One region of the Guptibacillus hwajinpoensis genome, then DNA from elsewhere that is predicted to be linked to it. Evidence: riboswitches for the same ligand, from Rfam matches in the RefSeq annotation. Region 1 holds a riboswitch; each other region holds the start of a gene.
The links. Region 1 has a riboswitch for S-adenosylmethionine ahead of ABFG93_RS19020 (methionine biosynthesis PLP-dependent protein). Riboswitches for the same ligand answer to the same signal wherever they lie in the genome.

Region 1 (10,647 bases):
ATTTCTCTTCAGCTATAAGGCGTTTAAATTTGCGTGACCCAATCACATTCGTACGTTCTCCAACTAGAATAGGTCTAGTGCTTTCGTCATATACGAATGGTTCTATCCCGGAAATCGCGTGTGGGTGCGATTCAGGCGCGTTTCTTGGTTTAAGTCCCCTTACAGATTCAGCAATGGCTTCAATATGTGCAGGAGTCGTTCCACAACATCCTCCAACAACATTAAGCCAGCCTTTTTCTGCGAAGCCAGTTATTTTAGCCGCGAGACTTTCTGGTGTTTCATGATAATTTCCTTCTTCATCAGGAAGGCCAGCATTTGGATAACAGCTCACAGCAGTTGTGGCAAGATCTGAAAGAGAGCGAAGGTGATCTCTCATAAATTCAGGGCCAGTTGCACAGTTTAGTCCTACAACAGCAGGGTTCATGTGCTCCAACGATAAATAGAAGGCTTCGATGCTTTGCCCTGCAAGGGTTGTTCCCATTGGTTCAATTGTTCCTGAAATAATTAGTGGTACCGACCGGTTTAATTCTTCAAAAGCTCTCGTAATGCCAATAAATGCAGCTTTCACATTCAACATATCCTGACTTGTTTCCACAAGTAAGAGATCAACGCCGCCCTTGAGAAGTCCTCTTGCTTGAATGGCGTATGAATGAGAGAGGGCTTCAAACGTGGTTCCACCAGTAACGGACAATGTTTTGGTTGTAGGTCCCATCGCCCCGGCAACAAATCTGGGTTTTTCTTTAGACGATAATTTTGTAGCTGCTGTCTTTGCGAGAAGTGCAGATTCGTAATTAAGCTTTTCTGCATATGCACCAAGGTCGTATTCATCAAGAACAAGATCTGTAGCACCAAAAGTATTTGTTTCAATGATGTCAGCACCGGCAGCTAAATATTCATCATGAATAGAAGAAATGAGCTCTGGAGCTGTTAAGGACAGGTATTCATTGCAACCTTCATATTCTTCACCGCCAAAATCCTCAAATGACAGATTCGCTTGTTGAATCATCGTTCCCATTGCGCCGTCAAGGACTAAAATCCGATTCTTTAATTGTTCTTCAAACAATGTGGAGGCCATTACGTATCTTCCTTTCTTCCTGTTGTCGGGTCTTTTCTTTAATATAGCGAGTTAGTTCAACGGTTAACTCATAGCGAAGGAAGGGCGTAATCAAGTAAATCCCATTAAATAAGTCAATGGCAGCATCGATCAACGATTTAGCTATTGCCATTCCTTCTTCTTGAGCGGTCTTGTCTGGTGCTGAAGCCATCCTATGGCGAATTGAATCTGATAATTTAATTCCAGGCACTTCATTATGGAGGAATTCTGCATTACGAGAGCTTGTTAATGGCATAATGCCGATATAAATCGGGCAGGTTAAATGCTTTGTTTCTTGATGAACTTGAAGTAGTTGTTCTTCGTTGTAGATCGGTTGACTAATGAAATAATCAGCACCATATTGTTGCTTTTTCTCAAGTCTTGCAACGGCGCGATCCAGGTGACGGGTATTTGGATTAAAAGCAGCTGCTACTGAAAATGAGGTTTTTAAACCCAGTGATTTTCCTGAGTAAGAAATTCCCTCATTAAATTGTTTGATCAGCTGAATCAGATCTAAAGAGGATGCGTCATAGACAGAAGTTGCACCTGGAAAGTCTCCTATTTTCGTAGGGTCGCCTGTAACAGCCAGAACCTGATTGATACCGAGAGTGTGAAGACCCATTATATGCGATTGAAGTCCAATTATGTTTCGATCTCGACAAGCAATATGAACAAGAGGACGTACATTAAATTGAGATTGGATAATCGACGCCATAGCAGTGTTGCTTATTCTTGGTGACGCAAGGGAATTATCAGCCAGTGTGATCGCATCTACTCCTATTTCTTGAAGAGCTTTCGCACCTTTCAAGTATTTTTCAGTATTTAATTTCTTCGGGGGATCAAGCTCGACAATAATGGATCGATGCTTCTTAGCAATTTCATGAAGGTGCGGTTCTCGATTAGCATCAGCTTCTAGCATTAAAGGAGCTTTTTCTTTCACGATCACCTTTTTTTGAGTGACAGGATTGGCATCTTTCAAAGAGCTGGCGATGGCTGCTATGTGTTCTGGTGTTGTACCACAGCAGCCTCCGATCAACCTGATCCCCTGTTTATGAAGTGCTTCAGCACTTGCACGGAAGTAATCTGGTGCAGTGGGATAGATGAGTCTTCCATCTTCATAGTCAGGTAAACTCGCATTTGGATAGGCAGAAAGGTAACTTCTGGAAAGAGGAACCTGTTCTAGAGCCTGAATCATATGATAGGGTCCGAGTCGACAATTTACTCCAGTTACATCAGCGCCTGCTACTTCAAGTTCTTTAAGAGCAGTGGGGAGAGGTGTGCCATTTTGCAGAACGCCTGGTTCATGCATGGAAACCTGTGCAATTAATGGAAGATCAGTCTGTTTTCTTGCTATCTCTAACACTGTAATCAGTTCTTCGAGATCATAATACGTTTCAAGTAAAATCCCATCCACACCTTCAAGCAGTAGACAGTATAGCTGTTCTCGGAAACTCCGTTTAATTTCATCAAGCGAGATACCTTTTGTATTTATACCTCTAATGCCACCGATCGTCCCCAATACGTAGGTTTCATCATTAGCAGCCTTTTTTGCTAGCCTGACAGCTTCTGTATTGATTTCTTTTACAAGATCTTCAAGCCCATAGCGGGCTAATTTTATATAATTAGCTCCATACGTATTCGTCTGGATCACATCTGAACCGGCTTCTACATAAGCTCTGTGGACATTCAATACTTTTTCCGGATGTGAAAGATTTAGTTCTTCATAGCATTGATCAATGCCGTACGAATAGAGTAAAGTTCCCATCGCGCCATCTGCTATTAATACTGAAGTTTCTAGTTTTTCTAAAAGGTTCATAATTGCACTCCTTCCGAGACGGCCTTATAGTGTTTGTTTATTTCAGCAAATGCCTTCTTGAAATCATCTAGCAGATCATCAGCATTCTCAAGCCCTACTGAAAGTCGTAATAATCCGTCTGTTATGCCACGCTTTTGTCGCTCTAAAGGAGGCATTGACGCATGTGACATTCTAGCAGGATAGGAAAGGATTGATTCTACAGCTCCAAGGCTAACGGCATACACCGGGATTTGAATGTGCTTCGTAAACATCCTTACTGCATGTTCATCAGGGAGGCGGAAGGATAGAACTGCTCCAGGGCCTGACGCCTGATAAAGATGGGTAGAATGACCGGGATGATAAGAGAAGCCAGGATAATAAACTTCCTCAACCAGTGGTTCCTTAGATAAACCATGTGCAATTCGGAACGCAGATATGGAGGATTGCTCAAGCCGGCAATGCAGGGTTTTGATTCCTCTTAGAACGAGCCATGAATCGTGAGCACTTAAGATAGAGCCGAATGAGTTTTGTAAGAAGGCAAGCTTTTCCCCTAACGTTTCATCCTTCACAACTGCAAGGCCAGCAACAACATCACTATGCCCAGCGATAAATTTAGTAGCACTATGAAGGACAATATCTGCCCCCAATTCCAGTGGACGTTGCAGAAGCGGGGTCATAAATGTATTGTCAACAAACGTCAAACACTCATTTGCTTTAGCGAGTTTAACGACAGCCTGGATATCCGTGATTTTGAGGAGCGGATTGGAGGGCGTTTCAATGTAGACTACTTTTGTGTTGGATTGAATGGCTGTTGCGACCTGTTCGAGATCTGTCATATCGACAAATGTGTGCTCGATACCAAACCTGCCAAGAACGTCATGGATCATGCGGTAAGTGCCTCCATAAACATCCTCTGAAATCAGTACATGATCGTTTTGAGATAGCAGCATAAAAGAAGTAGAGATCGCTGCCATACCTGAAGCGAATGCAAAACCCCTTGCACCGCCTTCGAGGTTAGCGATTGTCGTTTCTAGCGCCTCACGAGTGGGATTTCCAGAGCGGCTATAATCATATTTACCAGGCTGATCAAAATCAATTTGATGAAAGGTTGAAGCCTGTTGGATCGGAACGCTAACAGCACCTGTTTGTTTATCAAATTTGTGATCGTTATGAAGCAGTTTCGTTTGAAATGAATACGATTTATTGTTCATGTTGTACACCCTCCTTAGTGAAAATAGCCAGCGCTTGTTCTAAATCTTCGAGTAGGTCATCAATTTGTTCGATTCCGACAGAAAATCGAAGCAACCGGTTACAGACGCCTTTCTTGATTCTGATGTCCTCAGGAATGTCAGCATGTGTTTGTGTGGCAGGATAGGTAATAAAACTCTCTACACCTCCAAGGCTTTCGGCAAAAGTAATAAGCTTTAGGTTTCTTAGAAAGAGATCAACCCACTCTTCTGAACGCAGCCGAAAGGAGAGCATGCCTCCCTTACCGGGGTAAAAGACATCTGTAATAGCGTCATGCTGGACCAGGTATTCCTCGACGATTCTAGCGTTTGCTTCATGTTGTTTCATTCTAAGCGGGAGTGTTTTCATACCTCGTATTAATAACCAAGAATCAAGTGGGGAAAGAACAGCTCCGGCTCCATTTTGATACATTTCTATTTCAGAACAGATCATTTGTCCTCTGGCTATGACCAGTCCTGCAAGGACATCATTATGACCTCCCAGATATTTGGTCGCACTATGCACAACAATATCTGCGCCTAGTTTTAATGGATTCTGTAGTAACGGGGTGAAAAGGGTGTTATCAACAATAAACAATAAATCATTCTGTTTAGTGATCTGGCTTATTTCTTTTAAATCAGCAAGTATCATTAACGGGTTAGATGGGTTCTCTACAAAAATTGCTCTTGTTTGATCAGTCAACATTGTTTGAATTGAGTCTGTATTCTGGCTATCAAAATAGGTGAAAGCAATACCAAAATGACTTTCTGCATGAGCGAACAACCTATAGGTCCCTCCATAAAGGTCATCTGACACGAGGATGTGATCACCACTTTTAAAGAGGGAAAGAACCGCTTGAATCGCAGCCATTCCTGAACTAAAGGCGAAACTTTGATCACCGTGTTCAAGTTCAGTTACAGCAGATTCAAGAACAGCTCTCGTTGGGTTTTTGGTTCTTGAATAATCAAACCCTGTTGATTGTCCGATGCCTTCGTGACTATATGATGTAGAAAAGTACACAGGTGGATTAACCGCTCCGGTTTGTGGGTCTGATTTATTTCCTAATTGGACAAGTAACGTTTCATGGTGGTGATTTCGCATAATCATTCTCCTTTTTTTATTAATTAGGGCAATAAAAAAAAGCCCTCTATAAGAAGAAGACTTTGGCTGCTCTTCTTCTTATCGTTCAAGTTGAAATCAACTTGCTGGAATTAGCACCTTTCCGTAAAAAAAAACGGTGGTTGCTGAAGCTTCGTAGGGCCAGTCCCTCTGCTTCTCTTGATAAGAATTAAAATAATATGGAGTTAATTAAATGAATGTTATTTCAATAATCTACATCACTTTAAAGTGAATTGCAAGGGTTTATGCAAAATAATCTGAAACTTCCTTCTATTTATTGCTTTCTTCGTGATGACGTTCATTAGATACACCACGCGATTTAGGAAGAGGTATCTCTTTTAACGTCAAATAAAGAAGTGTGATTGCAACAAACCAATAAACAAGGAATCCAAAAGGAACAGTTGTCCTAATCAATGCCATGATGGCAAAGAATATCGTAGGAATTGTAACAGCATAAACGGAGAGCACCCATAATTGTTTGTAGGACACTTTACGTTTGGTCATACTGCGCAATAGTAGGCCGATCGTTGCCAGAACGGTAATACCGATAAATTTAAGACCCGTTTGTAGTAAATAGACGACAAATATAAGTAAAGGAATGAAAATAGGGAGCAAGCTATCAAGGTTTTTAGAAAGCTCCATTACGTCATGTTTAGTAAATGTCATTGTACTAAAGTTACTGTAATCAAACTCCTGCCGGGCTCCGTTTTCATTGATAATAATTCTGTCTTCTAAAAACGCAATGACCGAATCGTAAGCTTCAACATCGTCAGGCTTTGTTTCACCTGTTGCATCGAAAATGAAAGTGCCTTCACCTTCCTCTCGAACAAGTGGCTTATCTTGATCTGAGGTTAACGTCCCGTCTTGAAGAGTGAAATCAGGAACCTCCGTCATATACGTTTTTAATTCATCGTACGCATTTGTAAATGAGATGGCGGTGATGATGCCAACAGGTACGGATGTTAAAAACATTAACAAGAAAACATAAAGAATCGGCTTGCCGAGTTTTTGAAAACGAAAGCGAGCCATCATTTTTGGTGAAAATAAACTGTAAAAAAGTTGTTTGAAAATGTTCAAATCAAAATCTCCTCTCCACTTCAGGGTGTATCTCCCCAGAACTAGTTTAGCTTATAAAAGGAGATAGGAACAATAATGATATTGAAACTTTTTTGAAACAAACCTGGTTATTCAATAATATCTTTACAAATCTATATTAACTCTTTACAAAGGTGGGGGTGATGTAGATAATAGACAAGGGACTTTGTTGAGTATTGTCGAAAAAATAAATCATGGTGCAAGGGGTTGAAATGATGGAACTCAACGTTCAGGAGATGATCTTTCAATTTGTGGGAGGTCTGGGTATTTTCCTGTTTGGACTTAAGTACATGGGAGATGGCCTTCAACGATCAGCAGGTGATCGCTTAAGAGACATTCTGGATCGCTTTACAACGAATCCATTTATGGGTGTGCTCGCTGGTATAGTAGTTACCATATTATTGCAAACTAGCTCAGGGACTACGGTTCTTACTGTCGGCTTAGTAAACGCAGGGTTTATGACCTTAAGACAGGCAATTGGTGTCATAATGGGTGCTAACATTGGTACTACTGTTACTGCATTTATCATCGGTATTCCAATTAAAGATTACGCACTACCGATTATCTTTATAGGTGCCGTGCTAATTTTCTTTGTTAAAAACAAGAAAATCAGTTATCTTGGCCAAATCATTTTTGGTTTTGGTGGCCTATTCTACGGTCTTGAACTTATGAGTAATGGTATGAAGCCTTTAAGAACCCTTCAAGCTTTTCAAGATCTTACGGTTAGTATGAGTGACAATCCTATACTCGGAGTAGTAATTGGAACAGTCTTCACGGTCATTGTGCAAAGTTCCAGTGCAACAATTGGTGTTCTTCAAAGCCTCTTTTCACAGGATGCAATGAGCTTACAAGCAGCTATGCCTGTCCTATTTGGTGATAATATAGGTACAACAGTTACAGCTGTTCTCGCATCAATTGGAGCATCAGTAGCAGCAAGGAGAGCAGCTCTTACTCATGTCATATTTAATCTGATTGGTACAACGATATTTTTAATCATTTTATCTCTTTACACTCCTTTTATCGCTTATCTTCAGGGAGTACTCAATCTAAATGAAGAAATGACGATCGCATTTGCTCATGGTATTTTCAACGTTTCTAATACTGTTATCCAGTTTCCATTTATAGCGTTGCTAGCAGTACTTGTTACAAAGATTATTCCAGGTGATGATTCAGCCATTCAATATAAGCCGAAGCATTTAGATCCTGTGTTCATTGAGCGTTCTCCATCTGTAGCGCTTGGCCAGGCTAAAGAAGAAGTCATTCGTATGAGTGAATTCGCATATAAAGGTGTAAAAGAAGCTTCAATTTATTTAACATCAAAAAGTCCAAAAAGTGCTGAGAAAACTGTTCAGTATGAAGAAGCAATCAACAATCTTGATAACAAAATTACTGACTATCTTATTCAGTTATCCGCTACTTCTCTTTCGGGAGAAGAATCAACTCGCCATGGTATGTTGATGGATTCAGTTCGTGACATTGAGCGAATTGGGGATCATATGGAAAACATTGTAGAGCTCGTTGATTATCAACTTAGTAACAAAGTTAAAATGACTGATGTTGCTATGACTGATCTTGATGAAATGTTCAACCTTACACTTTCAGCACTTCAAGAAGCATTTGATTCTCTTGATAAATGGGATGTTGAGAAAGCGCAGGAAGTTGTTAAGCTTGAAGATAAAATTGACAAAATGGAAAGAACGCTTCGTAAACAGCATATTCTTCGTTTAAATGAAGGAGAGTGTTCTGGAAGTGCAGGAATTGTATTTGTCGATATCATCAGTAACCTCGAACGAATAGGTGACCATGCAGTTAACATAGCAGAAGCAGTTATTGGGGAAGAATAATACTATGGAAGCAGAGGTTTTTCTACTCTGCTTCCGTTTTTTTATGAATCTTTCTCAATCACATATACGTAGAATGAATAGGAACAAATGTATATAATAGAAGGAAGAAAGGAGTTGCAACATGGATATATTGGTTTGGGGTCTAGTGAGTATTGCATTTCTCGTAGCCTTTGTCGGGCTTATTTATCCGATTATTCCATCTGTATTGTTCATTTACATAGGTTTTATTTTATATGGGATATTATATGAATTCAGCTCCATGACAATCAGCTTTTGGATCTTACAAGTCCTACTTACAGCATTGTTGTTCGCAGCAGATTATGCAAGTAATTTATTTGGAGTGAAGAAATATGGCGGTTCAAAAGCGGCGATCTGGGGAAGCACGATTGGATTATTAATCGGACCCTTTGTTATTCCATTAGCAGGCATTATTCTGGGTCCATTTATAGGAGCTGTAGTTGCAGAACTCCTATTCCATCGCAAGTCTTTTAAAGAGTCTGTGCAAGTAGGGGTTGGTTCGCTACTTGGTTTTCTTGGAGGAGCAGTCGCGAAAGGTGTTTTGCAAGCGATTATGATTGTTATTTTCCTAGTATACGTAATATGAGTTCTTGATGACGAAGTGGAACAATGATATATTAATTTCATCACTGATTTTTATTTCCGAAAATAAATTCCTAATAAATTATTGACGCTAATAATAGGGATGTGGTATATTAGTTCTTGTCGTTAAGAATTATTCCACAGTAGCTCAGTGGTAGAGCTATCGGCTGTTAACCGATCGGTCGTAGGTTCGAATCCTACCTGTGGAGCCATATGGCGGTGTAGCTCAGCTGGCTAGAGCGTACGGTTCATACCCGTGAGGTCGGGGGTTCGATCCCCTCCGCCGCTACCATATAATTCAAACCATGGCGGTTGTGGCGAAGTGGTTAACGCACCGGATTGTGATTCCGGCATTCGTGGGTTCAATTCCCATCAGCCGCCCCACTTAAATACATAAAGGACCCTTAGCTCAGCTGGTTAGAGCTGACGGCTCATAACCGTCCGGTCGCAGGTTCGAGTCCTGCAGGGTCCACCAAATGCATATCGGAGGAATACCCAAGTCTGGCTGAAGGGATCGGTCTTGAAAACCGACAGGGGCTTAATCGCCCGCGGGGGTTCGAATCCCTCTTCCTCCTCCATTTTATTCATTAATATGCTTTAGAAGCTTGCATGCAAAGCACAGTTTCATTTTACCGTCGCGGGGTGGAGCAGTTCGGTAGCTCGTCGGGCTCATAATCCGAAGGTCGCAGGTTCAAATCCTGCCCCCGCAACCAATTTAAACTTTTTACTACATAAAACATGGCTCTGTAGCTCAGTCGGTAGAGCAGAGGACTGAAAATCCTCGTGTCGGCGGTTCGATTCCGTCCGGAGCCACCACTCAATAAAGATCCCACTCGTCATATTATGGCGAGTTTTTTTGATTGAATTTCAATCAGATGTTTAATTCGATATACTCTCGGGAAGCTTTATATGTGTTGCGGATATTTAGTAATGTTTATTATTTGAAAACGAATACCAAATCTGCTACTGTAAACTTGTGAGGACAACATGTTCACGTGGCGGGAAACCCGTCCTGACAGCAAGTTACATATTATTCTAAGGAGGAGATTCACAATGGCTAAATTTGAACTACCAGAACTACCTTACGATTACAACGCACTAGAACCACATATTGACGAAGAAACAATGAAGATCCACCACGACAAGCATCATAACGCATATGTAACAAAATTGAATGGTGCACTAGAAGGTCATGAAGATCATGCATCTAAAAGCCTTGAAGATTTACTTGGCAATCTTGATGCTTTACCTGAAGGCATCCGTACTGCTGTTCGTAACAATGGTGGCGGACACGCTAACCACTCACTATTCTGGCAACTGCTAAGCCCTAATGGCGGCGGTGAACCATCTGGAGACTTGAGTGAAGCACTTAAGAAGAAATTCGGTAGCTTTGAAAGCTTTAAAGAAGATTTCTCTAACGCTGCAGCAGGCCGGTTCGGTTCTGGCTGGGCATGGCTCGTAGTTAAAGGTGGAGAACTTGAAGTTACAAGCACTCCTAACCAGGATACTCCAGTAATGGATGGTGTTACACCAATCCTTGGACTTGATGTTTGGGAGCATGCTTATTACCTTAAGTATCAAAACAAGCGTCCTGATTACATCAGCGCCTTCTGGAATGTAGTAAACTGGGATGAAGTTGCTAAGCGTTACGAAGCAGCAAAATAATAATTAATTCCCTCTACCCCGGCATTTCTGCCGGGGTTTTTTACTGTTCAATGACGGTGTAAAGTTCCCCAAATATAGTTAGAACGTGATTTAGGACAAGATCAGTTAGTAAACAACCTGTTTCGAAGTCATGTTGACTCCATACAAGTATCTGTTTTCGGTTTACTGTTACACATAACAATCCTTCGTATGTACTTATATGAATGAAT
Region 2 (10,647 bases), 1.3 Mb from region 1:
GGACCTTGATGCAAGTACAGCTCAGTGGCTAACCTCAATCTTTATGCTTGTTAATGGAGTTATGATCCCCATTACTGCTTTTCTAATTGGGAAGTTTACGACGAGAACACTGTTTCTAACAGCAATGGGGTTATTTGCTGGGGGAACATTAATCTGTGCGATTGCTCCTAATTTCGCAATCTTAATGCTTGGACGTATTATTCAAGCATCAGGCGCAGGGATTATTATTCCACTTATGCAAACCATCCTATTCTTGATCTTTCCTGTTGAAAAAAGAGGAACAGCTATGGGGATGTTTGGACTTGTAATTTCATTTGCTCCAGCTATCGGTCCAACCCTATCAGGATGGCTTGTTGAACAATACCCATGGAGAAGCCTGTTTTATGTTATTTTGCCCATCGTCATAGTTGATTTTATCCTTGCATATCTCATCTTGAAAAATGTCACAGAGAAAACGAATCCGAAGTTGGATATTTTATCGATTGTCTTATCTTCCTTAGGCTTCGGTGGATTGCTTTATGGATTTAGTAGTGCAGGTACGAATGGATGGGGTAGTGAGCAGGTCATCATTGCGATGATCGTTGGTGCAATTTCGTTATGCTGGTTCATCTTGAGGCAATTAAAATTAACTCAGCCAATTCTGCAGTTTAGGGTATTTCAATACAAAGTTTTTACCTTAACGACGGTTCTTGGCATGGTAGTGTTTATTGCAATGATTGGAGCAGCAACTGTCCTTCCGCTCCTTATGCAGAATATGCTTGGATTCACTGCATTTGAGTCAGGGTTAATGCTGTTACCCGGGGCTCTTATTATGGGCTTTATGAACCCTATTACAGGACGGATCTTTGATAAGTTCGGGGCACGATGGCTCGCAATCATTGGGCTTGTCATCGTAACAGTTACAACCTTTATGTTCACGAATTTAACGCCGCAAACATCATTCACTTATCTAGCAGTGGTCAATGCTGTCAGAATGTTCGGGGTTGCAATGGTGATGATGCCAGTTACGACCGCAGGACTCAATCAGCTTCCTGCTCATTTAATTCCACACGGAACTGCGATGAACAATACGATGCGCCAGGTATCTGGCGCGGTGGGGACTGCACTGCTTGTAACGGTGATGTCTCAGGCAGCACAGCCTGGTCGTGGTGTTGAAGGTCTTGTTCATGGTGTAAATGTCTCCTTTATTGTAGCTGGAATCTCGGCGATTGTAGGACTCGTGTTAGCGTTCTTTATTAAAAAGCCCGCCGCTGGAAAAGAGACAGAAGAACCATTGAAAGCACAACAGGCTATTACTGAAAAATAAGAAAAGTCTTTTCAATTCAATCTACGTCATGTACAATGAATACTAATTTAATAGAATTCCTTATCAAGAGAGGCAGAGGGAAAGGCCCGATGAAGCCCGGCAACCATCAAGCGTATGTTTGAACGGTGCCAATTCCTGCAGAGTTATTTCTGCAAGATGAGGAAGAGGCCGTATCAAACTCTTCCTTTTACACTGGGAAGAGTTTTTTTATTAAATTACTTAATTGAATACTTTCAGCATATGGTGCTGTGACTGATGTCACGGCTTAAAAGGGAAGTCCGGTGTAATTCCGGCGCGGTCCCGCCACTGTGAAGGGGAGCGACTTACTAACCACTGTGATCTATGGGAAGGGGTAAGAAGCGTTGAACCTGAGCCAGGAGACCTGCCTTATGTCTGCACATGTACTCTACGGGTTAATAGAGGAGGTGATGAATCATAGGCAGTTCAGCGTGTGACTAAATCTCCCTTTCCGTAAGGGGGATTTTTTTGTTATCTAGTGTTCACGGTAAGAGACTTTTATTATGAAAGGAAGATGGAAATGACTGTGAAAAGTTCATCTATGGGCTATCCAAGAATAGGAGAAAATCGTGAATGGAAGAAGCTGCTTGAACATTTTTGGGGAGGGGATTTATCAGAAGAGACGTTTCATCGTGAAGCAAAACAACTTCGTCTCTCTTATTTGAGAAAACAGCAGGAAAAAGGGATTGATTTGATTCCGGTCGGTGACTTTAGCTTGTACGATCATGTCCTTGATACCGCGGTTATGTTTGGAATTGTCCCAACACGTTTTGATTATGACGGTGGACGAGTGTCTCTTCACACCTATTTTGACATTGCGCGAGGTACAAAGGGAGCATCAGCTTCAGAAATGACGAAATGGTATAACACGAATTATCACTATATCGTGCCTGAGCTCAATGACTGTAAACCTTTACTTGTGCAAAATCGTCCGCTTGAGTTTTATAGGGAAGCGAAACAGGAGCTTGGAATTGAAGGGAAGCCAGTCCTACTTGGTCCAATAAGCTTCGTTCTCTTATCAAAGGGATATGAACCAGAACAAACCAGAGAGGTCATTCATAAATTCTTGCCATTATATGAACAGGTCTTTAAGGAATTAGAAAATGAAGGAGTAAGGTGGATACAGATCGATGAACCAGCTCTAGTAACAACAGTTTCAGATGAAGTTCGTAGTTTATATAAAGAGGTATACGAAGTGTTGCATCAATCAGCTCCAAACTTACATGTACTTCTCCAAACCTATTTTGAAAGTGTCACACACTACGATGACGTTATACAGCTTCCGGTTCAGGGGATTGGTTTTGATTTCGTTCATGACCGCGGTGAAAATTTGAAGGCGATTAAGGAAAAAGGGTTTCCTTTAGATAAGGTGCTAGCAGCAGGCGTCGTGGATGGGCGAAATGTATGGAGATCCAATCTTGATCAAAAGATCGATGTGTTATCGGAACTGACCAATGAAATTGAATTGGATCGGCTCATTGTTCAGCCGTCTTCAAGCTTATTACATGTTCCTGTTACCTTAAAAAATGAGAATAAAATCCCTGATGTATTGCTCAATGCTCTTTCATTTGCAGATGAAAAACTCCAGGAAGTTGTTTTGCTTGCAATGGGAGTTAAGGAAGGAAAAGAAGCGATACGGCAGGAAATCTCATCAAGTGTTTATGCAGTACAACAGTTGAATCAATCTTCCTATCGAAATGACGATGTAGCTCAAGAATCAAGTCAATCTTCTGAAGACATAAAGCGGAAAGCGCCATTTCACGTTCGTTATGAGCTGCAGAAAAAGTCACTTGAGATTCCATTCTTACCGACAACAACGATCGGTAGCTTTCCACAAACGAAGGAAGTAAGAAAACAGAGGTTACAATGGCGGAAAAATGAAATAAGTGATAAGGCGTATAGAAGCTATATTGAAAAAGAAATTGAGAAGTGGATTCGGATTCAAGAAGAAATTGGACTTGATGTTCTCGTGCATGGTGAGTTTGAACGAACTGATATGGTCGAATTCTTCGGAGAGAAATTAAATGGCTTTCAATTTACGAAGTTTGGGTGGGTCCAGTCATATGGTTCACGATGTGTAAAACCACCGCTTATATATGGAGAAGTATCATTTGAGAAACCAATGACGGTGAGAGAAACAGTATATGCTCAGTCGTTAACAAATAAGCGTGTCAAAGGAATGCTAACTGGACCGATTACGATCGTTAACTGGTCGTTTGTCCGAGATGACCGGACGAAAGCTGAAACAGCAAACCAAATTGCAGTGGCACTTCGAGCAGAGGTAGAAGCTCTGGAGCAAAATCGTATCCGGATCATTCAGATGGACGAACCCGCGCTAAGAGAAGGACTTCCTCTGAAGAAAGAGCTACAGCAGCAGTATTTAGATCAGGCTGTTTATGCGTTCAAGCTAGCTACATCTTCTGTTGAAAATGAGACGCAAATTCATACACATATGTGCTACTCGGAATTCGAGGAAATCATTGAATCCATCAAGGCGCTTGATGCTGATGTCATTTCAATTGAAACGTCAAGAAGTCATGGTGAGCTTATTAAAGCTTTTGAGGATAGTACCTATGAACAGGGGATTGGGCTCGGTGTTTATGATATTCATAGCCCACGTGTTCCTAATCAGACTGAAATGATCAGAAGCATTGACAGAGCGCTTCAGGTTCTTCCTGAAAACTTGTTCTGGATTAATCCAGATTGCGGCCTAAAGACAAGAAGGCCTGCGGAGACAATTGAAGCGTTGAAAGTGATGGTCAGTGCTGCAAAACAAACAAGAAAAAGATTCCTCGTTCATGAGTAAGGATGAATGAAACCTTTCTCAATGTTGTTCGTATGTACAGGTACAAGCGTACGAGGAGGAAGTAGATTGAAAAAGGAGAAGAGTACTACCAATAAGTTGGGATTCGGGATAGGAGCAGGACTCGCAATTGGTGCAGGGGTAGGTGCCGCTCTTGATAACATTCCAGTTGGTATAGCAATTGGACTGGCACTTGGAATTGCGTTTGGTTCAGGAGCAGGCAAGAAAAAGGAATAACAGCTAAACAGCTCAAACCTGACTGGTTTGAGCTGTTTATATTATGGAGTTACTTGTTTCGATCAGCATAAATCTTCATTGCATCTCGGATAAATTTAGCCAATCCTTTACCGTATTTATCAATGTTCTTTGTAAAGCGCTGATCATCTACATACAGTTGACCGAGGCCTTCAAAGGCTTCAAGTGTATAGTGATAACCGAAGTTGCCATTGAGAAAGTGATACCATTCGTCGATCGCTTTCTGGGCTTCTCCGGAATCAGGTGCATCATTGCGTAGTTGAGCAAGTTTCTTATAGATGATGTCAAACGACTGTCCAAGCTCTTCCTGTTCATCTGTCGTCAAGCTGCCGAGCTTTTTATTGCAACGCTCTACAGCTTCGTCTCCGTACCGGTCACGTGCTTCCTGTTCATAAGGATTGTGACTGAAGTTAAACCCTTCAAATTTTTCTTTTTCTGTCATGTTAATTTCTCCTTTCGCATGTCGAATCGTCTTATCAATCGTGGTGATCATATTGCTAAAACTCTGTTGTTTTTCAAGTAAGATCCCTCTTTGATACTGGAGAGCTTCCAATCGATTGAAATCAGGTTGATCGAGAATGCTTTTAATTTTCTTTAAAGGAAAGTCGAGTGCCTTAAAGAAGAGGATGTGCTGCAACTTTTCCAGATCGTCTTTAGCGTACATACGATAACCTGCCTCTGTTGTATAAGGAGATAACAAATCAATTTCATCGTAATAATGTAGCGTGCGCACGCTGATGCCTGTTAAATCAGATACTTCTTTGATCTGTTTTTTCAAGGTGTTGGCCTCCTTTCACTGCTTACTTTAAGGGGTGACGTTACGTTAGAGTCAATACTTTAGATTGTTGTCGTAAGATCAATTTATTATAACGGATAAATAATTAGTGAGGTTCCTGTCCGAATCTGGCATGGTAAGAAGGATACTAATCACCTGCAAGTGAAATTAGGAAACTAGCAAAGCAGATTCCTTCCTGTGAAGTTTCCCTGATACTAGGGGGCGGTCATTTCTTAACAGAGAATGAAGATTTTTGGGCAGATATGCTATCCTATTTAAAGAAAGAAGGCTCTTGACCCTGCGTTTTAGTGAGTATATTAAGGAGCACTTAGAAGGAGAGATACTAGTGAAAACTGAAAAAGAAAAAATGATAAACGGTGAGCTTTATGAACCAGCAGATGAGGAATTGATGTACGAGCGGCACCATGCACGTCGAATTACCCGTTTATTTAATCAAACAACCGAATCAGATGAAGAAGAGCGAACCAGATTGCTAAAAGAATTTTTTGGCTCAACGAAAGAAAATGTTTATATCGAACCGAGCTTTAAATGTGATTATGGGTACAACATCCACGTAGGAGAAAATTTCTTTGCGAATTTCGACTGTGTCATTCTCGATATTTGTGAGATACGGTTTGGTGATAACTGTATGCTGGCACCTGGCGTACATATCTATGCTGCTACTCACCCAATTCATCCAGTGGAACGCAATTCGGGCAAAGAATACGGTAAGCCTGTAACAATTGGAAATAATGTATGGATTGGCGGGGGGGCGATTATCAATCCCGGCGTTACGATTGGTGATAATGTTGTTGTAGCCGCAGGAGCTGTTGTTACGAAGGATGTGGCAACGAATGTTGTTGTTGGGGGGAATCCAGCGAGAGTGATTAAAACGATCGAAATTTGATCTGAAATTATCTATGCTAACATTAGTCTCCTTCAGGGCAAGTTATGTTTAATCTAAATAAAGTTTGTTTGAAATAGGTTACTCAGTGCTATGGAGGTAGAGGCGGCCCCCTCTATATGTACGGGGATTTTTGTTATAAAAATCAAAGAACACATAAATAATTGTATTCAATAGTGAATTGGGTAGTCATAAAGAGCTAATTCCTTCATAAAGAGTTGTTCATTTGGGAGACGGAGTAAAATGTTTTGTGAAACGGTCTGAATAATAATAGATTCTGCTTTAATAGATGTAGTTCCTATTAATTTTTCATACCCGTGGATTCGTTTGTCATAGGTAGAGATTTCAATAATATCTTGTTTTAGAATCTCAAAATCACTGAGTAAATAATTTATCGTTATTTGTGAAGAGTTTACTTTAGGTCGAACGGTTAAAAGATGTAACAAATAGCTAAGGGCAGCTGTGACCACAAGGATTCCAAATAGTTTTAACATTCCAGTCACCTCATCTTTCTTGTAATCTTTACGAATTTATTGGATAAGATCCTTCCTATAAATTAGAGGAATTTTGACTTTTAGTAAAAAATAGGTATAAAGTACTGGTTATCAAGTGGTAAATGATCTAATTAATCGGATATGGTAACTATAAAAGCGCTGTTATTTCCTGTTATACTTGTAGTAGCAAACAATACCCTCCCCATATTTCCCAAAATCTGTGATAGGGGTGAATGAAACATGGCTGTTCGTGAACAACTCATTGAATACCTTGATCAGAACATTGATCAGTATATACGAAATTGGAAAAAGAAGATTCGAATCTCTGAGTCAGATATTCACAGAGATAAAGTAGAAGCGAATGGGGTTATGATGTACCAGCTCGTCCAAACAAATATAAAAAACCCAATTAGTGATGAAAAATTGATCATGCTTGCTAAAAAAGTTGCAGTCGAGCGTGCGGAAGCTAACATAAATATCGGGGATTTCATCTTTAACGTTAATGCAGGTAGAAGTGTATTGATGAAACACATGACTTATTCTGGCATAAATGTGGAAGACCTACAAGCGATTTTGGATTCAATAAATGAACTATTTGATCAGTTTTCATACCATGCAGTAACAGAGTATACGAAGCTGAAAAGCAATGAATTGCAGGAAAAGATCTCGTTTATTGACGAGACCCATCAGGAGAAGCTTTCGATTCTGGGGCAGATGTCTTCGAGTTTTGTGCATGAGTTTAGAAACCCACTGACTGCTATAATGGGATTTGTTAAACTTCTACAAAAGGAACACCCTGACATGGCCTATATCGATGTTATTGACCATGAACTACAACAGTTGAATTTTCGTATTTCTCAATTTCTCCACGTTTCAAAGAAGGAAATTGATACGGGGTACGAAGAGAAGATTGAGGTTAATAAGATTTTTGCAGGGATTATTGAATTCATTTACCCGAGTATTGTCGACATTGATGTTGAAATACAGAATACCATTCCATCAGGTTTGTACATTTTCGGTCAGCACGATAAATTGAGACAAGTTTTCTTAAATATTCTTATGAACTCCCTTGATGCTCTGAAAGAGAAAGGTTTTCCTCGGAAAATCTTGTTACGAGGAGATAAGTATGAGGATGTTATTCATATTCATATTTCAAACAATGGTCCTATGATTCCGCCTGAAACAGTGGATACTATCTTTGAACCTTTTTATACAACGAAAGAACTAGGCACAGGAATAGGATTATATGTGTGTCAAAAAATTATTCAGAATCATAAAGGTCATATTAGCTGCATGTCAGATGAAGTAGAAACGACCTTTACGATTACTCTCCCTGTGGAGAAGAGTGACCTGCGAGCATAATAGGTTTCGTCTTCATACATAATCATTTCCCTACATCATAGAGTGCTTTTCTCCAAAGTAAGAGCATAACCTCTTCCTGTTTGAAACCTGTTACCATTGACGACTATAATGGCAGTACATATTTAAAGGAAGAGAAGCGGGGGATTTAAATGGTTACGAAAAATGCAGGTAAACTTAGTAAAAAATATTTCAAATCATACATTCAGTTAGTGATGAATTCCAGAGGGTTTTCTTTAGAAGAGGCGAAAGCCTTTACATTTAAGGAATTGTTTCAAGGTGATGAAATGACGAACGGACAAGCATCTTATCAACAGTTTTTGGAAGCCTGTGAGGAAATGTCTGAAGAAGCTTTGAATAAAGATTGATCAAATAATGGTGATATCAAATTCGTAAAGTTTAGAGACTATGAACGAGTCTCTTTTTTTAGTAGGAGGCACTGGTATGTTTGGATGGGAGTATGTGCCACAGTGGTTTACCGGGTTTACGGCATTTGTGATGATTGTATTTATTGGATTAGGTGAATGGTGGCTTAGGAGATAACTATAAAAGAATTTAAAAAGGACAGGCGACCACCTGTCCTTTTGCATTAAAGCATTCTATATTCTTCGTGTCTCACAACCACACGCTTTTCTTCGTCTTCTGAGTATTCTTCCCATTCCGCAACAATTGTGTTGTTTAATAGGCTAACGACTTTTGCTTTGCGGTTATCAATCTCAACAACACTACCGATTTCAGGGAGAATGATTTCCTGTTCTTCCTCCATGTAAATCCCTCTTTTCCATTTAAACTGATTTATATAATAACATAATTCATTTCGGTTTCCTAACAATCTGAAGCAATCTGATGACATTTTTTGTGACGAGGCGTTAGATCAGCAAATACACTTTTTGTGGAAGGGGAAATGCTCATAATGAAATGATGAAATTGTGAAGAAAATACGTTGTGACTCGGTTGCATATCGTGATGTTTCTTGCATATAGTGCAGTATAGCCTATTCTCTCCCCCCTCATTTTGAGGGGTATTTTTGTTTTTATGGCATTGAGCTAGATGATGAAGGAATGAAAAGTATGCAAAAAAAATTAAGCCGATCGATAACAACATTCGATCTGGTTCTAAACAACGGCATGCGACTCAGGTGGTTTACACCTACTCAGGAAATCCATCTCTGTGGACAAGGGTTTGCTCAGTGTGCGCTAGCTTACTACTGGCATGGATACAAATTGGCGTGCTTTTCAGGCGTTTAAGCGTGTAGGTGATATTGCCATGACGCTGACTGATAAGCATGTAACGTTAGTTGGAGAAAGTGTTGTACTAATGTCAGAAGAGCTTTTGTGAAGATCACAATCTAAAGTATGAAAGTACTTAAAACAGGTCATTTCTCTCTTTTTTTCACTTCAATCCGGGTGTAGAATGAAAGATGACAAGAATGAATATCCATTCAGGAGGTTTTAGAATGTTTCGATCATTAGAAGATTTCATTGGAACATGGAAGCAAGAGGCGGCTCAAACAGGTAGACTTCTTGACCAACTAACAGACGAGTCGTTGTCGCAACAGGTAGTAGCTGATCATTTCACGCTTGGAAAGTTAGGCATTCATCTCTCAGAGGCGCTTGCGTTCATGATGTCAAGCGCAGGACTTGATCTAGAACCACTTCCAGAAAGTGATTCTAACAGTGCCACTGAAATCGCTGCATTGTATAAGCAAACCGCTGATGGTTTTGTATGGAGGCTACAAGAGCAGTGGAATGATGAAAAGCTAACCGAAACGACAATGTTCTTCGGGAGCGAGACTAGATATGGTAGCATTCTTTTTCTATTGCTTCAGCACCAGACGCATCACCGTGGACAGATGACCGTTCTTATGCGGCAGGCGGGCTTAACAGTGCCCGGAATGGTAGGGCCATCTCGTGAAGAGTGGGCAGCAATGAAAGAGTAGCAGTGTCACCAAAGTAGATTCTCTTTTGAAGAGGATCTATTTTTGTATAGAAGAAAAGTAACAAATGGACAAGCTCTATAACATATACTGCCTGTGAAAAGAGGTGGGAATGTGGATAGTGAATATAAACGTGCATGTATGCTTCCTAATTGTGCGCAAACTACTGAGACAGCTCCCTTATTTAGAGCCGAGGCTTATGATCCAGTGGAAAAAGAAATTAAGAAAATAAGTCTTGAAGAGTACAGAGGCAAATGGGTGATTCTCTTCTTCTACTCAAGTGACTTCACATTTGTTTGACCGACAGAACTTGCAGCGGTCGCTGCAATTCATCCTCAGTTAAAGGCAATGAATACGATGGTATTTGGAATAAGTACGGATAGTGTTTATGCGCATAAAGTGTTTACAGAGGTTTCACCATCTGCTCAGAAAGTAAACTACCCACTTGTGAGTGAGTGATCGTAATCAGCAGATCAGCAGGGCGTATCGTGTCCTGAATGAAGGCGCGGGTGCAACTGTTAGAGCCACGGTTATCGTTAATCCAGAGGGTGTCATCGTAACAAAAATGGTGTATCCCGTTGAAGTAGGAAGAAATGCATACGAGATTTTAAGATTGATGCAGGGGTTGCAGTATAATAAAAGCACCGGGGAAGGGGTGCCGGCCAATTGGGTACCGGGCCAGCCGGGGATTGTTCGAAATACGATGTATATAGGAAGGATATGAAGAACAGCTGCGGAATAAATCCGTAGCTGTTTTTTCAATCAGGGTAAATCAAGTCATCTAATCATTTATCATT
Region 3 (10,647 bases), 1.4 Mb from region 1:
GCATTTTGAGTATGACAAGTACGAGCTGTTGTCAGGAACACTAGAAAATGGAAGAATGTATTTTCTCATTGACTATCATACCGGGTTAACCTATGAGGTTGAGCAAAAAATAGCGGATCTTTTGCTAGAGTTATATGCGAAGGGCAAAGGTGACAAGTTAGTTCAGGAGATTACACCTCGACTTGCTCCATTTTCTTCCCTTTCATACAGTTAAAAAGTCCTGCCAGAGAGCAGGACTTTTTCTATGGAGTTCGTTACATTTTTATCCCACCCTTAAGGGGCAGTAAAACCTCAGGAATGTAAATCAATCGAGAAGAGAAGTTTACTCAAATGAACTCGTCTTCTTTTCATTTAAAAACCATAATCCTGATCCCGATCTGTAAGTGGGATTTCATTATATTCTTCAGAGTCAATACTATATACATCCCCAGTAGTCACTCCGTTGATAATTCCATAGAGACCAAGTTCAACAGCCTTTATAAGCTGTCCCTTTTTCTTCTGACCAAAACTTTGAGTTTGACCAGTTACTTCGAATAACACAGCCCCACTTCCATTAAGAGCAAAGGAACCAAGTGCGGTACCCGGTAGATCTAGATTCTGTGGGTAAAGTGTAATATTGTCAAAAAGAGAATTACCTCTTTCTTGTAAAGCATTATAAGCGGCTACATTTAATTGTTTGGAGAATTCCTCATTATATGTATCTGCATACTCACTATATTTCTCTCCTTCAGCACTCTCAGGATCAGGAATGAAATCTCCCGAAATAGATAACGTAACCTTATCATCTGTTCCTTCAACATAATACTCGCCCTGATGATGCAAATCTACAAACACATCCACTTTTCCAAACTCATCCATTAAGCCTTTATAAACATCACGGACAGTTTGGGCTTCAGGGGTAATGTACCAGCCTGGATTTGATGAATTACTTGGAAAATCTTCAGGTTGAGGCTCATAGTTAAGGTTTGGATTAAAGTCCCGATTCACGTCAAAACCCGGGTTTGAAGCATAATCCCAGTATTGGTTTGTGTAGGTGTAATAATTCCAAGATGGAGTAGCTTCAGCTAGTTGTGGGAATTCTTCAATTACTTCACTCCAGGATAGATCGTTCCCGCGACGATTCAACTCCGTAGCATCCGGGTTAACCATCGGCATAGCCACTATGGTTACTTCTTCCCTGATTTTTTTGGCCTCAGTAGAATTGTTTGATCCAAGTTGCTGTAATAAATTTAACAATGCTGCAGTACCTGTTTTTTCATTTCCATGGATTTCGCTTTGTATTAATATCACTTTATCTCCTGAGCCAACTGTAGCTTTGTAAATTTCACGTCCTTGATTTGAATACCCTGCAACTTCTACATCAACTCGCTCCTGGCTGTTTTTATCAATCTGCTGAAGTTTTTTGCTTAACTCATCATGGCTGATAAACCCTGAAATGGAGTATTCTTGACTTTCTGGTGTTCCAACAAATTGACTATTAGGTGCTGCCATGGCTGGGGTCATTAAACCCGCCGATAAAGCAAGTGTACTGCTTAATAACGCTACTTTTTTCATTCTACCCATCAAATTCCTCCTCGTTTATGATTACCTCACACTGAGTAATTCTAGTTTTTGACTCCTCACCCTGTTAATGACTTTCAAAACAAACCATTTGCACCATGAGTTATTTTCCAAACTAGTGCATTTTACATGTGGATTATCAGATTCTCTTAAAGATAGTTGAAAGGGATCGTTACATTAGAAGGAGTTTGAATGTCATGTATAATAGTACTAGTTGTTCCTAACGGAAGAGTGAAACTAGATAAACAAAGAGGAAATTAATGAAGAATCAATACTTTCTATTAGCTGTTTTGTTTCATTTCATTGCTGGTTGTTTTTCATTCCTAATACTTGATCTCTGGGTAATGGTTCTCATCTATGTAGGTGATTTAATGGGATTCATCAATGATCCTACCCTTGATGAAGGATTACTACTATTTTTCCTTCTCACGGCTCTTGTAGCAAGTGCGATTTATTTTCCAATTGTCGTGTTTACAAGTATTTATCTAAGGTCCAGGCTGCAAATAACAAAGGCACGTTATCTACTAATAATGTTTGGAATATTCCTTCTCTCATTGGTGTTAACTTTCTGCGTTGTTTACCAACTCTAAAGAGTTTCCTTGTTTTATGATTTGTCTTACTAATTCAAAAGAGCTCAGCTGCATGTGCAGCTGAGCTCTCTTAGTAAATCTTTCAAAATGATTTATCCTTCACTTTACCCCACCCTTAAGGGGCAGTAATACCTCAGGAATGTAAGGAGGCAACTGCCCCTTAAGGTCCGATTGGTTCAACTAATATTTGTACACCTCGTAACTGTAACCTTTTTTAGCTATAGTTAAACATCATGATATGTTCACCCACTCTCGAACAATCCTTAATCTTTGAACATTATTGCTACTACCCTTAGACTTAACAATAGGGAATAACAGAAAGGATGGTTCAGAAATGGGTCAATCAATTACCGGAAAGATTGCATATATCACAGGAGCAAGCAGTGGCATAGGTCGCGCTACTGCTCTGGAATTAGCTAGAGAGGGAGTAAACGTTGGGTTAATTGCCCGTACAGAAAGCAAACTGAAGGAAGTTGCACAGGAAGCGGAAACGCTAGGAGTGAAGGCATCAGTTGCGACTGCTGATATTGCGAATATAGAGGAAGTAGATCAGGCAATCGATCACTTACAAAATGAATTAGGCTCAGCAAACATTCTGATTAATAATGCGGGCATTGGATTAAATGGATCATTCTTAGACCTTAAACCAGAAGACTGGAAGCACACGTTTGAAGTAAATGTATACGGTACGTACCACGTCACACGGGCCGTTTTACCCCAAATGATCAAGAGAAACAACGGGGATATTTTCAACATCTCCTCAAGTAGCGGTCTTAAAGGGACAGCTGGTTCTACTTCCTATAGCGCTTCGAAATTCGCAATCCAAGGGATGACCGAAGCACTGATGCAGGAAGTGCGTCGAAATAACATTCGCGTGTTTACACTTAACCCTAGTCTAGTCGCAACTGAGCTTGTATTTGGCGATAAACTTGATGAACAGGATAAAGAGAAATATATGCAGCCGGAGGATTTAGCTGAATATATGGTTGGGCAGCTAAAGCTCCATCCTCGGATTTTCATTAAACAATCGCTGCAGTGGGCCACAAATCCATTTTAAAAAAATGTAACCCGTTAAGCGCAAAAAGAAGGGGAACGTCCATTTTATATTGGACGTTCCCTTTCTCCATATACTCAGCGCCATTTTTGATAAATTTCTTCTATATCATGAGGTCTCGTTCTGCAACAACCTCCTATTAAACGCGCTCCCACCTGAAACCACCTTTTAGAGTCTTGATCCAATTCGGAATGTGATTGCTCTCCCTGCCATGTTTTGGAGCTAGATTCATAAACTTCTCCGGAATTCGGGTAAACGATAACCGGTTTTTTTGTGTGGCTATTTACCTCTTTAATAACCTCTTCTACAAATGAAGGAGAAGCGCAATTCACTCCGATTGCAGCAAGCTGCTTTATCTCTCCAAAACGTTTGGAACACTCCTGTAATGGTGTCCCATCACTAATTTCCTTTCCATTTCTAATAGAAAAGGAAAGCCAGGCATAAGTATGTGGAAATTCTTCTAACAACGAAAGTAATACGTTTGCTTCTTGAAGAGAGGGAATTGTTTCAAATGCTAACAGATCAGCTCCTGCGTCAATTAATGCTTTTATTCTTGAACGGTGAAAATGAGCTAATGTATCGTCAGAAACGCCATAATCCCCTCTATACTCTGAGCCGTCTGAAAGAAATGCTCCATAAGGTCCTACTGATGCAGCAACAAGAGGTTTAGGCCTGGTCAATTGCTCATTCTGCTCCCAGAAATCATCACGCGCTTTTCTTGCTAGCACTACTGTTTTCTTAATTAACTCGATCGATTCCTGCTCGTTTAAACCACGTGCTTTAAGCCCATCTATTGTTGCCTGGTAGCTAGCGGTTATTGCACAGTCCGCTCCAGCATGGAAATAATCTAGATGAACTTGATAGATTAATTCAGGGTTCTCAAGTAATACCCGTGCTGACCAGAGAGGATCATTTAAATCACATCCATAATGTTCCAGCTCTGTTGCAAGCGCACCATCTAATATCATAATCGAGTAATCACGCAAAATGCCTTCAATAGGATCGTTTTTCAGTAACATAATTGACTCCCTTTCTCTTCATAGATTTAGTTAGATAATAGCTCCCATAACAAAAAGCAATAAAAGGAAAGCCACAATACAGGGCAATTCTCTGTGTAGGGTCAAAAGCGATCCCGATCAACGAAGCGAGACAGAGCAGAAAAGCAAGCACAGGGACGAGAGGATATAATGGAGTCCGATATCCCAGGTCTTTTACCGAATACCCTTCTCTTATAAATTGTTTCCGAAAGAGAAATTGTGACGCACAAATGCTCATCCACACCACTACCACCGCAAGACCCGAAATCGAAACGAGTACAACATAGACTGTATCTGGCGCAATCACGCTAGATAAGAGAGCTAGCACCCCGCCTAACATACTAAACATCACGGCATTTAGCGGGACACCCTGTTTATTTAGCCTGGAGAAAAACGGTGATATCGTTCGCTTATCTGCGAGCGACCAGAGCATTCTTGAAGAAGCATACAACCCGGAATTTGCAGCAGATAAGATCGCTGTTAAAATAACGAAGTTCATAATATCGGCTGCAAATGGAACACCAATCCGTTCAAGAACAGCCACAAACGGGCTTTCTAATACGCCAGCATCTGAAGCTGGAAGAAGAGCTGATAAGACGAAGATCGAACCGACAAAGAAAATAATTAATCGAAACACCGTAGTACGAATAGCTTTCGGAATTGTTTTTTCTGGATCTGCTGTTTCTCCAGCTGCGATACCGATTAATTCTGTTCCAGAGAAAGCAAAATTCACCGCTAACATGGTCATAACTATGGCAAATGCACCATTTGGAAAAATACCTTCATTCGTAAAATTGGAGAAAACCGATGTGTGTGTACCTGATTCCATCGGGATAAAACCAAAAATTGCTGCTCCCCCTAAAATAATAAAGAGGATAATTGCTAATACCTTAATGAGGGAGAACCAGAATTCTGTTTCTGCGAAAAATTTAACGGTAAGCACATTAATCACAAAGATTAATGCGGCGAACAATCCACTCCACATCCACACACTGATGAATGGAAACCACCGCTGCATCAGCATCCCGGCGGCAGTAAATTCGGAACCGAGAGCTACTGTCCAGGTTAGCCAATATAACCACGCCACCGTATACCCGGTACCTCCTCCGATGTACTTAGCTGCATAACTATGGAAAGCGCCTGTTTCTGGCATATGTACAGAAAGCTCCCCTAAACATAGCATGACAAGGTAAACAACAAGCGCCCCTACTAAATAGGAGAGAATCGTGCCGACTGGACCAGCCTGTTGGATCGTGTATCCAGAACTTAAGAATAGACCGGTCCCAATAACTCCACCAAGCGATAGCATCACGACATGTCGTGACTTCATTTTCCTTTGAAATTCCTGCTTCTCTTCCATTTCATACTCCTTTTCTTCCATCCAGAAAACCCAAAAAACGCACTCTAAAAGAGTGCGTTACTGACAAAATAAAACCGAAGGCTCTCATCTATCAGGTTTATCACCCGCTGGAGTTAGCACAGTATCCGATGGACCTGTTGCTGAGGTTTCAAAGGGCCAGTCCCTCCACCTCTCTGGATAAGAAATTATATTTTAACAAAAATATCAATTTATTAACTATTTGTCAAGGTATTGCCAGATTAATGCGAACGACCATTTTAATCAGGTATCTCACTCATTCATTGTATAGTAATTAAGAAGACATGAATTGTATGTCGAACCATGGATTGCATTGGCAAGTTACCTAATTCATACCTAAACACTCATTGCGATGGTCTAAATTTCTCCATTTAAAAGAAATCCATAAAATTTGTTTCTCTCTTCGACAAAATCCCCTTCAACACCTCAACGTCCTTCTTAGGCCCTTGAAGTAAACCAGCTTCATATAGAAATGCAGGGTTCTGGTATCCAGTCAGAATAGCCGTGAGTGTACTAATATTACAGCGAAGTCCACGTTTTGGTGGATGCTTGCAGGAGGCATTAGTATTATCCCCTTTAAACATCTTTACACCGTCAGAATGAATTTGAAAACTACCATTGTTCCATTCAGCCTGTTCATCAATAATATGTAGAAACAGAGATTCACCCTCATTCAATTCGAATGGATAGAGTTGTAGAAAGGCTTCAACGTCGATAATTCGTGCCATAAAATATGGCTCAACATTTGTTTTCACTTTTGGATTCGAAAGTATGAAAGGAAATGGATCTCCTTCGTGCGTTAGAATCGTTCCACCTTCAATCATGGAATCATGCTGACACAGATAGTTCCATAGACCTCTTCTCGCTTCCCCATCCAGACAGACAAATTCCTCCACTTCAAGGGAACGATCTTTCACTTGATAATACACATACCCAGTTATATTCCCTTCTTCATTCGTATAGCCAGCAAATAAAAACCCTTCTGAATAAACCCGTTCCTTCCACCAGCTTTCAGTGCGCACAAGCATGCCATTGAAGCGTTGAGCAAATTCTTCGTACACTGGATTAAGTGTTTCATACACATTTGTAAGAGCAATTCTACGTACTTTTCCGCCTACTTGAGGTAACGTGTTAAAATCTTCCTTATTTAATTTGAGCTTTTTCCAACTACTAAGCACTTCGAATCCGAATTTGCGATAAAACGGGATGTGAAAAGGATGAAGATAGGATATTGTTTGGCCTTTATTTTTCATTTCTACAAGTGCATGTCGAAGCAGACGTGCAACCCTGCCACCTCTTCTAAACTCCGGATATGTAGCAACTGAAGCAACCCCTCCCATTGCAAAGGACCTGCCGGCAATAAACGTTTCAAAATCAATCAGGTGAAGTTTGGCTGCAAGACTTCCTTCTTCATAATCTCCCCAGATTTCATGCTCACTATAGGCAGCTATCTTCTTCTCTAGATCCTTTTCAGGGATTTTATATTGAAAAGCATATTCCGAAAGCCGTATCGCATCGATTACTTCTTTTTTCTCAAGTTTACGCATGTTCATCCTCCTGTATTGAATGACTTCTTTTCATAACAATAATGAATGGTCCAATAATTGGAATAACCCCTCCAAGTAGTGAAAACACGGCAAGCAAACCAGGGTCAGGGTTGTTCATCTTGATTAAGTCAGATAAGTAGTTCCCATTTCCATCCGGTGCTAAAAAAACACTGCATAGAAAATAAATCCAATCCATAAAATAAGCAAAGAGATTCTTTTCATAACACGCCCCACTTCCTCTACATTTTACTTAAAGCATAGAGTTCGGACAAATTATTCTCAAATATGTGTAGAATTTTTGAACAATTATGGTATACTGATTGTAACAAAACAGTCACAAATTATTCTTAATTCTGACACAAATCATAATTTGTAAGCGGTATCATTAAAAGGAGTTGTTAACTATGGATGTCTATATGGTCTATCTTTTCGTTATTACGGCTACACCACTGTTTCTGTGGCAAGATTATAAGAAGCTTGCGCTTCTTCACACGCCATTTATTGTGGTAATCTGGGCTCTACTAATATTCTATATCGGAGGCGGAATGGCTCCAGTTGCACATACGATCTTTATTGCTCTTTTTGCCATTAACGTTCTTTTTGCCCATCTTGCTGCTTATCTCATTTTCGCTCGACCTTTCTTGAAGGAACGTTCTCTAGCTAAGAAAATGCCAACTATCGAATAATAAAAAAACGCTGTCTACCCACTTCGGGTGAACAGCGTTTTCTTTTTTTACATATTCATATATTGCATTCCAAAAGACATAACCCAGATTGAGCCAGCCACAACGGCAACTGCGATAAAGACAGCGTATAGAATCGTACCGGTCTGTATTCGACTATCTTCGCTCTCCGTAATATGCATAAACATTAAGAGTTGAATGGATGCTTGAATCAATGCAAGTATTACAACAATGATCATGATCGTTGTAAGACTGAATCCTGAGTAGAATCCTACCCATAAAGCTATTAATGTTAATACAATCGATAGACCGAATCCGATCACATGGCTCCATGGGAAGTGGTTATGGCTGTTCGTCTGCTCGTTATTAGAGGACATCTTACATCACCATCCCATACAAGTAGACTGCTGTGAAGATGAAGATCCACACAACGTCAAGAAAGTGCCAGTATAGACTTGAAATAAAGACCTTCCTTGTTGTATCAGGTGTTAATCCACGCTGCTTTAATTGAATCAAAATAAGTGAAATCCATGCGATACCCATTGTTACGTGGGCACCGTGTGTTCCAACTAGTACAAAGAAGCCCGACCAGTAAGCACTCGTTGTTAGTGCTGCACCTTCATGAATATAGTGAACAAATTCATAAATTTCAAATCCTAGGAATCCTAGACCTAATGCAAGTGTAATGCCTAACCAGAGAAACAAACCTTTAAGAGAATGGTTTCTCATATAGTGTATGGCAAGTCCACATGTGAAACTACTTGTTAGTAGCAAAAACGTTTCAATTAACACACCACTTATTTCAAAAAGCTCTTCTGGTCCTGGACCGCCAGCTGTCCGACCTACTAACACTAAGTAGGTCGCAAACAATGTTGAAAACAGGGCAATTTCGGCGCCAAGGAAGATCCAGAAGCCTAGAATATTCAGACGGCCAGTTTCCGACTGATATTCCAAAGGCGTGTTAGGAGAATATTCGACTGATTCCATGCGTCACGCCTCCTTTATAAGGTAGTCTTTTTCTCATGCTCTTCTATTTCTTCTACACTTACGTAGAAGCCTTTATCATAATCAAATGAACGAATGACCATTGTTGCAAGAACTCCGATTAAACCAAGGATCGACATCCAGTGCCATGAGAATACCATCCCAAAGCCTGAAATGAAGAAGAACACACTCATGACAATCGGTACGCCTGAATAACTTGGCATATGAATTGGCTTATAAGGTTTCTTCTCTGGTGACCTCCCTTGCTTCTTCTCTTCTTTCATAATCCAGAATGCATCATGTCCCTTCACTTCAGGAAGGTGAGCGAAATTGTAGTGCGGGACTGGTGCTGGTGTTGACCATTCAAGCGTTCTTCCATCCCACGGGTCACCAGTTGTTTCACGTGGAGAATAGCGGAAGCTGTAGTAAATGTTATAAACAAGAATCAAGAAGCCGATTCCCATAAGAACTCCGCCAAATGTAGCAAGGACGTTCATGCTCATCCAACCGTCTCCGATGCCGTATGTGTAAATACGACGAGGCATTCCTGCAAGACCAAGGAAGTACATCGGGAAGAAACAAAGGTTAAATCCTGCTACGAAAATCCAGAAGCTCCATTTACCAAGACGCTCGTTCAAACGGTGATTGAACATTTTTGGATACCAGAAGTATAATCCTGCAAAACAAGCGTATACAGTACCCGAGATGAGCACGTAGTGGAAGTGAGCAACAAGGAAGTACGTATTATGGTATTGATAGTCAGCTGCTGCCATGGCAAGCATAACACCCGTTACTCCTCCGATAACGAAGTTCGGAATAAAGGCAAGCGACCACAACATCGCCGTTGTAAATCGTATTCGTCCTTTGTACAGAGTGAAAAGCCAGTTAAATATCTTCACACCTGTCGGAACAGCAATTAGCATCGTTGTGATTGAGAAGAACGAGTTAACTGCTCCACCTGCTCCCATTGTAAAGAAGTGGTGAACCCATACGAGGAAGCTTAGTCCTGCAATAACAACCATGGAGTAAACCATTGCTTTATAGCCGAAAAGTGTTTTACGTGCGAATGTACTAATAATTTCCGAGAACATACCGAACGCTGGAAGAATAACGATATATACTTCAGGGTGACCCCAGATCCAGAAGAGGTTTGCCCATAGCATTGGCATACCGCCGTCCATCATCGTAAAGAAGTGACTTCCAAACAAACGGTCAAATGTCATAAGTGCAAGTGCGACGGTAAGAACCGGGAATGCAAAGATAATAATAACCATGGTAATTAAGGAAGACCATGTAAATATAGGCATTTGCATGAGCTTCATAGAAGGTACTCTCATTTTCAAGATTGTAACAAGGAAGTTAATTCCCGTTAGCAATGTACCTATACCTGCAATTTGTAAGCCGAGCAGATAGTAGTTCTGTCCTACTCCAGGACTCAGCTCGAGTCCAGCTAAAGGAACATAACTTGTCCAACCAGCAGAAGGCGATCCGCCGATAACAAAAGAAATGTTAAAGAGCATAGCCCCCATGAAAAATGTCCAGAAACTTACCGCGTTCAAAAACGGATAAGCTACGTCTCGCGCACCAATCTGTAGTGGAACGACAACGTTAATTAAACCAATCAAGAACGGCATCGCCATGAAGATAATCATGATCGTACCGTGAGTTGTGAAAATTTCGTTGTAGTGGGTAGCATCCAGGAAATCTGAATTTGGTACAGTTAATTGCGCCCTCATGAGCAAGGCATCAACACCACCGCGGAATAGCATAAGAACCGCTGCTATGATATACATGATACCGAGTTTTTTGTGGTC

Region 2: it holds a riboswitch for S-adenosylmethionine, as region 1 does, so the genes downstream of both, metE (5-methyltetrahydropteroyltriglutamate--homocysteine S-methyltransferase) here and ABFG93_RS19020 (methionine biosynthesis PLP-dependent protein) in region 1, are expected to answer to the same signal.
Region 3: it holds a riboswitch for S-adenosylmethionine, as region 1 does, so the genes downstream of both, mmuP (S-methylmethionine permease) here and ABFG93_RS19020 (methionine biosynthesis PLP-dependent protein) in region 1, are expected to answer to the same signal.

What each region holds. Positions count from the first base shown of each region.
Region 1 is NZ_CP156674.1:3,689,138-3,699,784, forward strand. It holds gene metH (methionine synthase) at 1-1,075, opposite strand, end outside; gene ABFG93_RS19010 (bifunctional homocysteine S-methyltransferase/methylenetetrahydrofolate reductase) at 1,056-2,909, opposite strand; gene metC (cystathionine beta-lyase) at 2,906-4,099, opposite strand; gene ABFG93_RS19020 (methionine biosynthesis PLP-dependent protein) at 4,089-5,216, opposite strand; SAM riboswitch class I at 5,292-5,403, opposite strand; gene ABFG93_RS19025 (DUF1189 domain-containing protein) at 5,505-6,311, opposite strand; gene ABFG93_RS19030 (Na/Pi cotransporter family protein) at 6,545-8,173, shown strand; gene ABFG93_RS19035 (DUF456 domain-containing protein) at 8,295-8,777, shown strand; tRNA gene ABFG93_RS19040 (tRNA-Asn) at 8,911-8,985, shown strand; tRNA gene ABFG93_RS19045 (tRNA-Met) at 8,989-9,065, shown strand; tRNA gene ABFG93_RS19050 (tRNA-His) at 9,082-9,157, shown strand; tRNA gene ABFG93_RS19055 (tRNA-Ile) at 9,172-9,248, shown strand; tRNA gene ABFG93_RS19060 (tRNA-Ser) at 9,259-9,351, shown strand; tRNA gene ABFG93_RS19065 (tRNA-Met) at 9,410-9,486, shown strand; tRNA gene ABFG93_RS19070 (tRNA-Phe) at 9,514-9,589, shown strand; gene ABFG93_RS19075 (superoxide dismutase) at 9,827-10,438, shown strand; gene ABFG93_RS19080 (hypothetical protein) at 10,479-10,647, opposite strand, start outside.
Region 2 is NZ_CP156674.1:942,855-953,501, reverse strand. It holds gene ABFG93_RS04880 (DHA2 family efflux MFS transporter permease subunit) at 1-1,306, shown strand, start outside; SAM riboswitch class I at 1,364-1,469, shown strand; cobalamin riboswitch at 1,531-1,710, shown strand; gene metE (5-methyltetrahydropteroyltriglutamate--homocysteine S-methyltransferase) at 1,845-4,130, shown strand; gene ABFG93_RS04870 (hypothetical protein) at 4,197-4,364, shown strand; gene ABFG93_RS04865 (MerR family transcriptional regulator) at 4,414-5,160, opposite strand; gene ABFG93_RS04860 (maltose acetyltransferase domain-containing protein) at 5,504-6,064, shown strand; gene ABFG93_RS04855 (hypothetical protein) at 6,232-6,555, opposite strand; gene ABFG93_RS04850 (HAMP domain-containing sensor histidine kinase) at 6,796-7,917, shown strand; gene ABFG93_RS04845 (hypothetical protein) at 8,067-8,282, shown strand; gene ABFG93_RS04840 (hypothetical protein) at 8,504-8,680, opposite strand; gene ABFG93_RS23020 (hypothetical protein) at 8,976-9,161, shown strand; gene ABFG93_RS04835 (hypothetical protein) at 9,127-9,252, shown strand; gene ABFG93_RS04830 (DinB family protein) at 9,371-9,853, shown strand; partial or broken gene ABFG93_RS04825 (peroxiredoxin) at 9,992-10,574, shown strand.
Region 3 is NZ_CP156674.1:2,299,039-2,309,685, reverse strand. It holds gene ABFG93_RS12110 (hypothetical protein) at 1-214, shown strand, start outside; gene ABFG93_RS12105 (M14 family zinc carboxypeptidase) at 352-1,563, opposite strand; gene ABFG93_RS12100 (hypothetical protein) at 1,821-2,150, shown strand; gene ABFG93_RS12095 (3-ketoacyl-ACP reductase) at 2,485-3,207, shown strand; gene mmuM (homocysteine S-methyltransferase) at 3,282-4,223, opposite strand; gene mmuP (S-methylmethionine permease) at 4,198-5,601, opposite strand; SAM riboswitch class I at 5,683-5,785, opposite strand; gene ABFG93_RS12080 (GNAT family N-acetyltransferase) at 5,991-7,166, opposite strand; gene ABFG93_RS12075 (hypothetical protein) at 7,159-7,362, opposite strand; gene ABFG93_RS12070 (spore morphogenesis/germination protein YwcE) at 7,571-7,852, shown strand; gene qoxD (cytochrome aa3 quinol oxidase subunit IV) at 7,900-8,226, opposite strand; gene qoxC (cytochrome aa3 quinol oxidase subunit III) at 8,228-8,836, opposite strand; gene qoxB (cytochrome aa3 quinol oxidase subunit I) at 8,851-10,647, opposite strand, start outside.